DNA from 4 places in the Marinicrinis sediminis genome. Region 4 is predicted to be linked to each of the others. Evidence: predicted binding sites of a transcription regulator. Region 4 holds the regulator's gene; each other region holds the start of a gene.

Region 1 (3,467 bases), on a different contig from region 4:
GGTTTGGCAAGGTTGAGGTGGACATTCACCATCATGATCAGATCGTCATGAAAGCACTCATTACCGCCCATGTTATTGAGCAGGGCTAACCCATTGTGTGCGGAGACAGCTGCATGATATGTAACATTTCTTTGGAGATGTTCGATTGCAAGCGCCTGGAGAAAGGGAGAAGAGAAGGATGCAGAGAGTGAATGTTGCGTATGCGCTCGTACAAGATGAGCAAGGAAGAGTATTAATGGTTTACAACCGAAGAGGGACCTGGTCGCTTCCTGGCGGAATGGTGGAAGACGGTGAGACGTTGACGGAAGCCGTTGTGCGTGAAGCTAAAGAGGAGACCGGGTTAACGGTGACTGTGCATGAGCTGGTTTCTGTGAATGAAGCATTTTTGGACGAAAAACAAGTGTTGTTTTTCACCTTTCTTGCAACGGCAACGCATGTGCCGGAGCAATTGGAGGGGGATGATCAGATCATAGAGGTGGCATGGAAAACCATCGAAGAAGCGAATGCGCTGATGTCTTACTTGAAGCAGGGCATTGAGCAGCTCATTCATCGGCAAGGCTCGATGTATACCCTTCAAAATAAACGGCCCTCTTGAAAAAGAAGGCCGTTTGATTCCGTTGGTTCATTATGCAAATCGGTAATAAATAAGCAGCATGGTGGCCAGTACAAACAGGAAATTCAGGGAGACGAATATGATCTGATCAAGCTTGGTTTTGTGAATCCTGATCGGCGGGTGATAGAAACTGACCCCTTCTATAATGAACAGGATAAGGATAACGTGCGGCAGGAAGTGACCGATAATCTCTGTAAATCCAAACAAGGTAGTGGTCATGATGAAAATGAGCGTCACGACCATCGCCAGAATGCGATTCAAGATCCCCACGACGAGCAAATAACCGACCACAAATTCAATAAACGCCGCTAAAATGAGAAACAGCTCCGGTTCAAATCCAAAGGTGGGTACGTTCCAATTTTCTATAATATTCAGGCTCATGCCTGGGAAAACCCATTTTTCAACGGCTACCCAGCACAGAGACAGCCCCGTTCCCAGATAAATAAACGGCATGCCGAAACGTTCAAATTTTGTTTTCTCCATCAGCAGGGCAACGGCGATCGCGATATAGAACCCGTAATCCAACATGTAGAAAGCGCCCATATGCTCCACGGAGATGGAGAAGATGATTAAAATCAGCACGGCAGCCAATTTGCTCAGCCAATGATACGGAATGAGCAGTAGAACAATGACAGCCAGTGCGAGCGTTCTTTGAAGAGACGTTCCTTCGATTTCGGGGGCAATGATGCTGTCATTGGTGATTTGCAGCAGCAGCGCAATGGCAATCCCCCATTTAAGCAGGATATACGTATAGGTGCGGTACTTGTCCAGCGTATGCTCTACCTTGCGGAGCATGCGCGAGTTGGCCATCAATGCTTCGATCTGCGGCAGTAATCCGATTACAACCGCCACAAGTAAGCTGATGATCAAAAAAGCGGGAGACAATATGTTCTCCAGGGTTTCCTTGACGGGTTCCACTTCATTAAACCATTTGACATGAGCGAATGCCGGAACTGCGATCAGCATCCCCATCATCCATGTAAACCAGAACCCGAATGACTTGCTTGATTGATTGAAAATGTGCTTCACGATGATCACCTCTGTATGTAGGTTTTGCAAATGATGTGAAAAACATGACCAGCATGTCTTCCTGTGCAAAGTGTAACATATTCGAAAAGAGAAATGGTGATATTGATCACAAATCATTCATTGTGATCCATCCTGTCCGGGATAAAAGTCTTCGGGATACTGGCATGCCAGGATACCTGTAAACCGGGATACGGATACCGGAAACAGGGATAAGGGATACCGGGAATCATGGATACAGGGATGCCGGAGAAGAGATGCGGAACCGGCAAGGATTAAAAAAAGCCAATCTCCGGAGAGATTGACCAGAATCCTGCGCGATGCCAGCGAGATTATTTGGTTGTTTCCGCGGGCAAATGCTTGTAAATCCGGTAATTTCGAATGCCGCCATATAGATTAAAAGCTCCGAGCAGCAGGAAGACAGCCCCGACGATGTAACGGATGGTGGAGGATTCAAAGAAGGCGATTTGTAAAATAGAGATGGCAACCAGCATGATGCCCATGGAAATATTCATGCGGGCTACCGTCATTCCCTGTTCCTTATACGTTTTTTTACTTCTCGCCGTCGTACTGAAGTAGATGGAGGCGATGAGGGAGAAGAAGATGGTCATAGAGAGTACAAATGAAATGATCATGAACGTAAGCTCCTTTATGTCCTTGCTGTTGGTTGTCCCATTTGATGAATGAGACTTGACCGCAATGGGTACCTCCCTTAATGTACTGGTTTCCAGACCGAAAATCAACTCATGGAACTTATGGCAGCGCCTCAAACTCATCGGCCCGCACCCACACACGCAGCTCGCCGTAGACGACGATCATTGTACTGATCGTGACCTGATAATTGTTGCCGTGAATGTTGCTGTGCACTTTATGATACAGGTGCTTTAAGGTCTGGGGCGCATTGTCTGAATTCGGAATAATCTTCACAATGGGCTGGCCTTTCAGGAATTGCAGATCCTGATGGACTTTGGCCCTGAGTTCATTTTTCACGACTTCAGGCAAGGGTTCTTGCCCGCTTGATTCCTCGATTTTCACCATGATTGTGCGAATAATGGTCTGTTGATCTTTGTATTTCTTCAAGTCCTCGCTTTCCATCAGCAGATCGCGAATGCGTTCCTTCGCATGCATGTGCATATCGATCAACTCGTCCATATTATGCTGATAGATCATCATGAAGACACTGCTGCCGATGATCCCCCCGCATATGAGCAAGGCGAATGCACGGACATACCTTCCCCATACGGCTGCAGATGGCACTCTCAACTTGTATGACCTCCACTGGACAGCCAATTCATCAGCTTGTTGGCACAATAGGCGCCCAGAAATGCGCTAATGATGTACAAGATTTGTTTGATGGCCGGAGAATACTGACTGTCCAAAAAATTAGACTCAATCTGACGAAAGGGATCAATCGTCCCCCCGATTGCGGCAACCAGTGCCCAAATTTTGATTTTCTCCGCTACTTCTTTCATAGCAAATCCCGGCGGCTGCAGCGTCAGAATCGCCACAATGCCACTAAAAATAGAAGCGCCCATGACGACGCCAAAGGAAATCGCAAAGTAAGTCATCATTTGGGTAATGAACATGCCCATTATCTCTTCACCTCTTGTCATTATGCCTAGCGTTTCTGCCCTTGTTGCTCGATCTTATGTAAAGGCAATTCTCTTGTGTGTTCATATTTATATGTATGGACTTGCAGTACGGTTATGATAGAAAATTTATCGTTTCTATTGTTTATCCCAACTGATAAGAGCCTGTTTCACTTCGTTGATGGTGGATAGGAGAAGTAGCTCATATCCGTTGACAGTGATGTCTATGTGAGATTATA
Region 2 (3,467 bases), on a different contig from region 4:
CCGTTCAAATCGGTGCGAACTCCACCCATCATGTAATGAGCAGCGGGGGCAACCGGAATCCAATCAGCAGCAAGATCCAGCCCATACCTTAGGCAAAACTGGTAAATGGTCGGGAAACGATGCTTGACCAATTCTTCCGATTCATGGGTGAAATCGAGATACACAAAGGTGGATTTCGTTTGTTCCATCTCACTGACGATGGCCCGGGCTACCACATCACGCGGGGCCAGTTCAAGCTGTGGGTGATACGATTTCATAAACCGCTCTCCCTTAATATTGCGCAGAACCGCTCCTTCCCCACGAACCGCCTCAGAGATCAGAAAGCGAGGAGCACCTGGATAGCAAAGGGAAGTAGGATGAAACTGAATGAACTCCACATCCCGAATATCTGCGCCCGCCCGGTACGCCATCGCAATTCCATCTCCTGTCGCCACATCCGGATTGGTCGTGTAGCGATAAAGTTGCCCCGCTCCGCCACTGCACAGCACAGTCGCCTTGGCCCGGACGAACTGCTTGTGACCCTGTTCATCCTGGACGAGTACTCCGACACATTCCTGTTGATCGGTGATCAGGTCGATCACATACCGGTCATCCCACATCTCAATATTCGGATGCTGATGTGCGGTATCCAGCAAGGCTCGTACGATCTCCGCTCCGGTAGCGTCCCCGTGCGCATGCAATATGCGGCGCTGACTGTGTGCCCCTTCCCGAGTCAAAGCGAGCATGCCATCCTTCTCATCGAACTTCGTACCCATGTGAATGAGGTCCTGCACCCCGGCAGGTCCTTCATGAACGAGCACATCTACCGCCTTTACCGAGCACAATCCTGCTCCAGCGATCAGGGTATCCTGCCGATGATACATCGGAGAATCCTCTTCCGAGATGACGGCGGCAATCCCTCCTTGCGCATACCTGGTATTGCTCTCCGTCAATGATCTCTTGGTGATCAGGAGAACACGCTGATGCTCGGCCGCCTTAATGGCCGTAAACAAACCGGCGATGCCTGCCCCGACGAGAATGACATCCGTCTCATAGCGGGACAACGTATTTAAGTCAAACCCTGTCAAGTACCGGGGGAGTTGTTCCATGGTGAACACCGACCTTCCGTAACATGCGATTTCCAACCTTTCGCAAATAAATGCCATTCAAACAGCGAAAAACAGAGATTCAACTGGAGTTCCCAATGAATCTCTGTCTGCATCACTCGTGACCTTTTATTAAACCGTCACTTCCAGCATCCGTTCGAGGGAACGACGTGCCTTGTCCGCAACCTGAGGCGGTACATAAATCTGCGGCTGCATCGTTTCCAGGCATCGCACCAGCTTTTTCAGGTTGTTGACTTTCATATTCGGACACACCAGAAATTTGCTCGCGAAATGGAACGTTTTGTCCGGGCTGTCCAATCGAAGCTGATAGCCGGTTCCATCCTCCGTGCCCACGATGAATTCTTTGGCCTCCGCCTGTTTGCAATATTTCAGAATGCCGGTTGTACTTCCTACAAAATCAGCCATCTCGACCACTTCCGGACGGCATTCCGGATGAACCACGAACTCGGCGTTCGGATACTTGGATCTCATTTCCTCTACGTCTTTGACGGTGAGCATATCATGTGTATTGCAATAGCCTTCCCAAATAATCATTTTCTTGTCGGTATACTGGGATACGTAGTGACCCAGGTTCTTGTCCGGAACCCAGATGATCTCATCTGAATCCACAGACTGGATCACCTTGACCGCATTGGCCGACGTACAGCAGATATCGGTTTCGGCCTTGATCTCTGCGGAGGAGTTAATGTACGTCACAACGGTGGCATTGGGGTGCTTCTGCTTCAATGCACGCAGTCCTTCCACATTTACCATATCGGCCATTGGACAGCCTGCACGCTCATCCGGGATCAGGACGGTTTTGTCCGGAGCCAGTATTTTGGCACTTTCCCCCATGAAATGCACGCCGCAAAAAACGATGACATCGGCATCGGTTTCGGCCGCTTTTTGTGCGAGCAGGAAGGAATCTCCCCGAAAATCCGCCACTTCCTGAATTTCATCACGCTGATAATAATGAGCTAATATAATGGCATTGCGCTCTTTCTTCAATTGCAGTAAACGTTCCTTCAGCTCCAGATTGCGTTGCTTTTTCGCCTCTATCGCTAACGTCTCCATGCTGCAGCAACCTCCTCTATCTCAAATGCTGACTCTGTTCATACGTATCTCCTGTGATCGCTAGCTTCGTTCAAGCGATACGTTTCATAGATTGAGCAATAATTCACAAGTGCAGTTTTAGTTGATACTTAATTTACAGCACCTTACTGCAGGTGTCAATGTGCAGAGAATGAAAAATCCGGAATCCCCAATGGAATTCCGGATCAAATCCAAGGATAACAATATTATTCGCTTTTCTTGTCATCCTTATGATCTTCAGTTGATTTTTCATCTTGCTGATCAGTGGAAGAAGTGGATTCTTCTTGCTTGTCAAAGCCCAGCTTATTGGCTTCATTCTCGGCATCATCCTGCTTCTGAATGTTGACTTTGACATCATTCTTCCCATCATCTGTTACTCGCTCGCGGATGTTAACCTCCAGTTTGCCGGTTTCCAGCAACTCGTAAATTTGATCCTTGTCGAGCGTTTCCAGTTCCAGCAACTTGTTCGCGATCAGATGAACCTGATCCGCATGTTCGCTCAGAATCCGTTTGGCTTCCTCATAGCAGTTGCGAATCATGTCCTGCATTTCCTTGTCTATTTCGTAAGCAACCTGATCACTATAGTTCTGCTCATGGTTAATATCTCTGCCTAGGAATACCTGCCCTTGGCTGTTGCCAAATTGCAGCGGCCCAAGCTTGTCACTCATGCCGTATTCCACGACCATAGCGCGAACAATACCTGTTGCTTTTTTGAAGTCGTCATACGCACCGGTTCCGATTTCTCCGATATACAGTTCTTCGGATACCCGGCCGCCAAGCAAGCCCGTCACACGATCGAGCAATTCTGACTTGGTCTGAAGCATACGATCTTCGCCATCTTTCGGAATCATCATCGCATATCCGCCAGCCCGGCCGCGTGGCACGATGGTCACTTTATGGATGATATCCGCGTTGCGCACATGATAACCGATAATGGTATGACCTGCTTCATGGTAAGCCACAGTGCGTTTCTCTTTGTCGCTGATGACACGGCTCTTTTTCTGCGTTCCGACGATGACACGGTCGAACGCCTCATCCAGATCCGCCATGCCGATATTCTTTTTGTTCCGACGAGCTGCGATCAACGCGGCTTCATTCAGCAAGTTTTCCAAATCTGCGCCTGTGAAGCCCGTGGTGTACTTGGCGAGTACATCCAGCTTCACATCATCGCCGAGCGGCTTGTTGCGCGCATGGACTTTCAGTACCGCCTCGCGACCTTTTACATCTGGACGATCAACGGTAATCTGGCGGTCAAAGCGTCCCGGTCTGAGAAGGGCCGGGTCCAGGATA
Region 3 (3,467 bases), on a different contig from region 4:
TTTGGCGAGATATTGGGTAGATCCTTTTTCAAAGTAGACTTTGTTCGGAATTTTGAACCATTGCATGTTCACTGTACGATACGCTACGCGTTTCACGTTAATGAGATTCACCGCCGTTACGTTGGATGTTGTGGAATTGTGACCATAAGAACCGCAGCCCAGTGTCAGGGAAGGCAAGTTCGTGTTGTAGATGTCACCAATTGCACCGTGCGTAGACGGGGAGTTAATGATAATACGTCCAGTTTGCAGACGCTTGGAGAAGGCATCGATGACAGCCTGATCGTTGGAGTGGATAACCGAAGAGTGACCCATTCCGCCAAACTGTACGATTTCAGCGGCCCGCTCGATTCCCTGCTCTGCGGTCTTCACTTTATAGCAAGCCAGTACCGGGCTCAGTTTCTCTGCAGACAACGGGAATTTCTCACCCACGCCCTGCAATTCCGCAATTAGCACTTTTGTCGTTTCCGGAACCTTTACGCCAGCCATTTCTGCGATTTTATGCGCCGGCTGACCCACAATCACGCCATTGACGGCACAGGAATCTTTCTTGATAACCAGACCGCTTACTTTTTCTGTTTCCTCTTTGTTCAGGAAGTAGCAGCCATGCTCTTGCAGCAATTTCTTCGCCTGATTGTAAATTGGCTCTTCCAGAATGACTGCCTGCTCAGATGCACAGATCATCCCGTTGTCAAACGTTTTGGACAGTACCAGATCGGTTGTAGCCTGTTCAATGTTGGCTGTCTTTTCAATGAAGCATGGTACGTTACCAGGACCAACACCGAGAGCCGGCTTACCTGTGCTGTATGCGGATTTCACCATGCCTGATCCACCTGTTGCCAGAACCAGTGCAGTATCGGCATGATTCATCAAGTATTGCGTCGCTTCCAGGGAAGGAACCTCTACCCATTGAATGATATGTTCTGGCGCTCCTGCTTTCACTGCTGCTTCATAAACCGTTTTTGCGGCTTCAGCGCTACATTTTTGAGCAGATGGATGGAAAGCAAAGATAATCGGGTTTCTTGTTTTTGCAGAGATCAGGGATTTAAACATCGTGGTCGATGTCGGGTTCGTTACCGGCGTTACCCCTGCAACGATCCCAACTGGCTCCGCAACCTGCTTGTAGTTCTCATATGGATTGTCAGCAATGACGCCAACGGTTTTGTCATATTTAATGCTGTGGTAAATATATTCTGTAGCAAAGATGTTTTTGGTGATCTTGTCTTCATAAACGCCGCGACCCGTTTCGGTAACAGCCATTTTGGCCAGTTCCATGTGACGATCAAGACCTGCGAGCGCCATTTGTTTGACGATCTCGTCAACCTGCTCCTGATCCAGCTTCATGAATTCTTCCAGGGCCTTCTTTGCATTATTCATCAACACATCGACTTGCTTCTGAGCTGTTTGTTGCTCGTTTGCTTTTTTCTCTGTCACATTCATGTTCTCCGCCTCCTATTGGATAATCGAACGCTCACATCATGGTGCGTGTTCTTTATGACTCTATCTTAGTTTTTTTTCGATGGACTCACTATGACAATTGTCACAACGCCTGAACGCAAACGCGTGATTGTGTGTCTTTTTTGTGAAAACTTTCACAAAGTATGGGAGGTCTTTCCCTTACTGCTGCACCTTGATCACGATTTGTCATTTCATTTTATGATATGAACATCCGAAACTTTGTTAATTGTAATCCTCCAGGCCGGGAAACACTGTGAGCTGACTCACATGAACTGAGAACGAAACGTGACGACTGGTAGACATCCGCTGATTTTGTCGATATAATGGTAACGAAATCTTCAAAAGGTGCATATCACCATATACGATACATGCGGGGGTGCTGGAATTGGCCGGCTGAGAATCGTGTCCCTTTAAGACACATACCCTTCACCTGATCTGGGTAATGCCAGCGTAGGGAGCGAAGCCTGTTATTAATCATGACTGTTTTCAAACACAATCGTGAGGCGCTTCCTGCGGGAGGCGTCTTTTTTGTATGGTGATCTATGTGTTTTTCGTGTCAAGATTTTATGTATGCATACCTATATAGATAAAGGAGAGAATTCAACTAATGAACATGATGACAAAACGATCCGGTATTCTAATGCTGATTGCGGTCCTGATGCTGTCCCTGCTCGCCGCATGCGGACAAGGCAACAACGAGAATGGAGAGGCAACCAATACGCAGTCTGAGAACCAGAACGAGGCCGCGGCTAATGGCCATAACGATGAAGAAAACACTGACTCCGCCACAGATTCAAATGAGAAGAAAGAGAAACAAAAGGTAACCGTTGTCCTCGACTGGACACCGAATACGAATCATACCGGTCTCTATGTCGCGCAAGCGAATGAATATTATGAAGAAGCCGGACTCGAGGTTGAGATCATCCAGCCTGGCGATGCTGGTGCTGCGAATCTTGTAGCGGCCGGTCAGGCAGATTTCGGTGTCAGCTACCAGGAGGAAGTCACCTATGCACGGACAGGAAGCGAGCTGCCAATCGTATCGATTGCCGCTGTTATTCAGCACAACACTTCCGGCTTTGCCGCTCCGGTAGAGAAAAATATCAAATCACCAAAAGACTTTGAAGGCAAAACCTACGGAGGCTGGGGCAGTCCAGTTGAAGAACAGGTAATGGATTCCCTCATGCGCACAGAAGGTGCGGATGTAAGCAAGGTAGATTTCATTTCACTTGGCGACAGCGACTTTTTCGCTGCCACGGAGCGCGATATTGATTTTGCATGGATTTTCTATGCTTGGACGGGCATTGAGGCCGAACTTCGCGGCAAATCCATTGACATGATTTATTTGCAGGACTATGCAGAAGAACTGGATTATTATACGCCAGTGCTGATCACCAACGAAAATCTCATTGCCGAGCAACCTGAACTGGTCCAATCTTTCATGAACGCAACAACCGAAGGCTATGAGTTCGCCATGCGTGAACCGGACAAAGCCGCTGAGATTCTGATTGAAGCTGAACCTGAGCTGAACGCAGAGCTTGTCAAAGCCAGTCAAGAGTGGCTCGCAGATCAATACCAGGCGGACGCACCGCGCTGGGGTGAACAGAAAGAATCCGTTTGGAACAACTATACTCAGTGGATGCTAGACAATGAACTGCTGGAAAAGCCGATGGATATCAGCAAAGCGTATACCAACGACTTTTTGCCTGCACAGGGTGAATAACGAGAGGAGCATGTCACCATGGCTAACGCACTTGTAAGTATTCAGATTATCCCGAAAACGAAGGATGGCGAGGATGTCATCCCCTATGTAGACAGAGCGATCGAAATCATCCATCAGTCCGGTATTAAATATGAAGTCCACCCGCTGGAAACGACGATGGAAGGTGAGCTTTCAGATTGTATGAACATTATCCAGCGCATGAACGAAGCGATGATTGAAATGGGATCGCCGAACGTGATTTCCCAGGTCAAGATTTATTACAATCCTGAAGGAGCATCCATGGATGTGCTGA
Region 4 (3,467 bases):
GATTATTGATGAGGCTCATCAGTTTGAAGAAACGGCGGGCAGGCATTTGGGTACAGAAACGCATTATTTTACACTGACAAATGCGCTGCTGTGGCTACACAAGGAAGGAAATATCGGCAAGCTGCCCCAGTTGAGTGAGATGCTGATGCATAGCGGTTACGAGAAGGCGGAGAAATGGGTTGATGCCCTTGATCAGGCGATCCATAAGTCGATTCAACTCCAGCAGTCGTGGGATGAATTCTTCGAGAAGGTATATGGCGAGGATATGGTTCCGCTTGAAGCGACCGCCATGCAGGAAGGCGGACAGGCCGTTGTGAGGTACAAGCCAGGTGAATTACCTGCTTACTGGCCTTCGCTCAAGGAGATCGAGGAGAACATCCATGTGCATAGCTCAGAGCTGCTCAAAACGCTTCAGAAGGCGCTGGATGAGGTAAAGGATGAAGTGGATGATTACGACATTCAGAGCGTCCTGACAGACATACAGGGCTCTGTTAAGGATATTGAGCGATGCAGAGATGAGATGCGGCTCTTCCTCTCCATGAAGAAGGATCATGTGTACTGGATCGAGGCCAATGTTTCATTCCGGCACAAATCGCTGCAGTTTTTTACGGTGCCGATTGATGTCAGTTACCTGCTGAAAGAAAAGTTCTTTGACGTGAAGGAATCGATCGTGCTGACCTCTGCGACATTGAGCGTCAATCGAAATTTCGCCTATATTCGGGAACAGGTAGGACTCGGTTCGGAGGCATCGTCCGAGGACGTGCATACGGTGCAATTATCTTCCCCGTTCAATTACCGGGAAAATGTGCTCGTCTGTATCCCGCGCGATTTCCCGAAGCTGAAGGGACGAATTGGGGAAAAGGAGTACGTGGAAGAGCTCATCCGTTCTCTGGCAGAGGTGGCCAAGATTACACAAGGCAGAATGCTGGTCCTGTTTACTTCCTATCGCATGTTGCGGGATGTGCATGGCGCGCTGAAGGAGCAATTGCAGGACACTTCCATTCAGGTACTGGGGCAAGGGGTGGACAGCAACAATCGCAGCAAGCTGACCAAATGGTTTACCGATCGGGCGCAAAGCGTCCTGCTCGGTACGAGCAGCTTCTGGGAAGGGGTGGACATACCGGGTGAAGCACTGTCCTGTCTGGTCATCGTGCGATTGCCGTTTCAACCGCCGAATCATCCTGTGGCCGAGGCGAAAGCGGAATATTTGAAGCAGAAGAACAAAAATCCGTTTATGGACTATACCGTTCCACAGGCGGTCATCCGCTTCAAGCAGGGATTTGGCAGATTGATCCGGACATCCTCTGATCGCGGGATCGTGCTCATCTATGATACGAGGGTCATAGACACGTATTATGGCAAGCATTTTCTATACTCTCTCCCGGGTCCGAAGATGGAGCATATGTCCAAGCAGCTGATGATAGAAAGGGTCAGGGAATGGTTCGAACCTTCCCAAGCGTATCCACTGGAGGCCCAGAAGAAAGGTTGAGGTCATGAAATCCATGAAAATTTCAGAGGCTGTTGTACGCAGACTCCCGATCTATTTAAGATATCTCAATGAATTAAATATGATGCAGATTCAGACCGTTTCCTCTCAGGAACTCGGGCAAAAGCTGAATCTGAATCCGGCCCAGATCCGGAAAGACCTTGCCTACTTCGGTGAATTCGGCAAAAAAGGGATCGGCTATGATGTCCATTACCTGATCGAAAAGATCCGACACATTCTGAAGCTGGACCAGATTATTCATGTCGGACTGGTCGGAGCGGGGAACCTTGGACATGCGCTCTCCAATTATAATACGTATCTGAAGGACAACATGAAGATTACCGCTGTATTCGACAGTGCGAAGGACAAGATCGGGAAGGAAATCAATCACCTCAAGGTCTTGCCGATGGAAGAACTGCCTGAGGTAGTTCGGCAGCACGGCATTCGGGTCGGCATTATTACGGTGCCGGCTGTAGAGGCTCAGATTGTCGCAAATGCTTTTGTTGAAGCCGGGGTGGAGGCCATTTTGAATTTCGCACCTGCGATTGTTAAGGTACCTGCCCACATTCGCATTCATCATGCAGATTTTACGACCGAATTGCACAGCTTGGCCTATTATCTCGAGGAATAATAAAAAATATATATAAAAGCTATTGGAATTATCGGAATTTAGCGTTATGATCATAAGTGAAAAGAATCAAACCAGTAGAGTAAGGAGTAGGATGGATGGAAAAAGTATTGATTTTTGGACACAAAAATCCGGACACGGACACAATTTGCTCCGCACTAGTGTATGCGGATCTGAAGAACAAACTGGGGATGAATGCGGAAGCGGTTCGTCTTGGATCGGTCAGCAGTGAAACCCAATTTGTGCTGGATCATTTCAATGTGGAAGCGCCTAGACTGGTTGAAGCGGTAGCTGCCGAAACGAACCAGGTTATCCTCGTCGATCACAATGAGCGTCAGCAAAGTGCGAATGACATTGATCAGGTCACGGTGCTGGAAGTAATCGATCATCACCGGATTGCGAATTTTGAAACCAGTGGTCCACTGTATTATCGTGCAGAGCCCGTTGGCTGTACGACAACCATTCTGAAAAAGCTGTACAAAGAACATGAAGTTGAAATTCCGAAGGCGATGGCTGGATTGATGCTGTCCGCCATCATTTCCGATACATTGTTGCTCAAATCCCCTACCTGCACAGATCAGGATGTAGCAGCAGCGAAGGAACTTGCTCAGATTGCTGGCGTAGAGCTTGAGTCTTATGGGCTGGACATGCTGAAAGCGGGCGCGGATCTGAGTGACAAATCCATTGAAGAACTGGTGACACTGGATTCCAAGCAGTTCCAAATGGGCAGCAGCAAGGTCGAAATCGCACAAGTAAACTGTGTAGACACCCAGGACGTGCTTGGTCGTCAAGCGGAGCTGGAAAAGGTGCTGCAAAGCAATATTGATGAGAAGGGTCTGGATCTGTTCGTATTCGTCATCACGGATATTCTCAACAATGATTCCGTCGCCGTTGTATTAGGTCAGCAATCTGCGGCGGTAGAAGAAGCTTATCAAGTCAAGCTGGTAGACAACAAAGCGGAGCTGAAGGGCGTTGTATCCCGCAAGAAACAGGTCGTACCGGTATTGACGGATGTACTCAGCAAGTAAGATTAACGAAGATATGGCACATAGAAAAACGGGGAGCCAATGGTGGCTCCCCGTCTTTAGTGTATATCATCAAACATTCACGTTAACATATCGTTGGATTAGAATCAGTTTCCAATGTTAAGCATAGCGCAGAACGATACTCTCCAGTACATCGGCAACGTCTTCGCAGGCATCGGTTGTTTGCTCCAGACGCTCATAAATTTCTTTCAGGGCAAAATCATGGTAAGGGTCTTTGCGATTTTTGAAAATGTCGGCGATCCCTTCACGCATTAAGCGGTCCCCATCGTTCTCCAAAGCGTTGACCTGTACCGTATGCTGACGAATC

What was found. Region 4 encodes Rex, which represses fermentation and respiration genes when NADH is low (regulators of the CRP and FNR family bind a similar motif). Its sites were predicted from a motif close to TTGTGAAATATTTCACAA; they were not measured.
Region 1: ACFSUC_RS07475 (DoxX family membrane protein) is a predicted target of Rex. The motif match lies at 1,737-1,754, and genes of this name have one in related genera.
Region 2: nadA (quinolinate synthase NadA) is a predicted target of Rex. The motif match lies at 2,251-2,268, and genes of this name have one in related genera.
Region 3: adhE (bifunctional acetaldehyde-CoA/alcohol dehydrogenase) is a predicted target of Rex. The motif match lies at 1,578-1,595, and genes of this name have one in related genera.

What each region holds. Positions count from the first base shown of each region.
Region 1 is NZ_JBHUMM010000010.1:346,487-349,953, forward strand. It holds gene ACFSUC_RS07465 (DRTGG domain-containing protein) at 1-89, shown strand, start outside; gene ACFSUC_RS07470 (NUDIX hydrolase) at 179-595, shown strand; gene ACFSUC_RS07475 (DoxX family membrane protein) at 626-1,642, opposite strand; gene ACFSUC_RS07480 (YtpI family protein) at 1,972-2,274, opposite strand; gene ACFSUC_RS07485 (hypothetical protein) at 2,393-2,902, opposite strand; gene ACFSUC_RS07490 (YtrH family sporulation protein) at 2,899-3,231, opposite strand.
Region 2 is NZ_JBHUMM010000012.1:13,679-17,145, forward strand. It holds gene nadB (L-aspartate oxidase) at 1-1,088, opposite strand, end outside; gene nadA (quinolinate synthase NadA) at 1,218-2,159, opposite strand; gene ftsH (ATP-dependent zinc metalloprotease FtsH) at 2,384-3,467, opposite strand, start outside.
Region 3 is NZ_JBHUMM010000005.1:34,370-37,836, forward strand. It holds gene adhE (bifunctional acetaldehyde-CoA/alcohol dehydrogenase) at 1-1,437, opposite strand, end outside; TPP riboswitch at 1,818-1,929, shown strand; gene ACFSUC_RS03205 (ABC transporter substrate-binding protein) at 2,069-3,175, shown strand; gene ACFSUC_RS03210 (MTH1187 family thiamine-binding protein) at 3,194-3,467, shown strand, end outside.
Region 4 is NZ_JBHUMM010000043.1:313,433-316,899, forward strand. It holds gene dinG (ATP-dependent DNA helicase DinG) at 1-1,489, shown strand, start outside; gene ACFSUC_RS15305 (redox-sensing transcriptional repressor Rex) at 1,494-2,117, shown strand; gene ACFSUC_RS15310 (manganese-dependent inorganic pyrophosphatase) at 2,213-3,142, shown strand; gene ACFSUC_RS15315 (DUF47 domain-containing protein) at 3,260-3,467, opposite strand, start outside.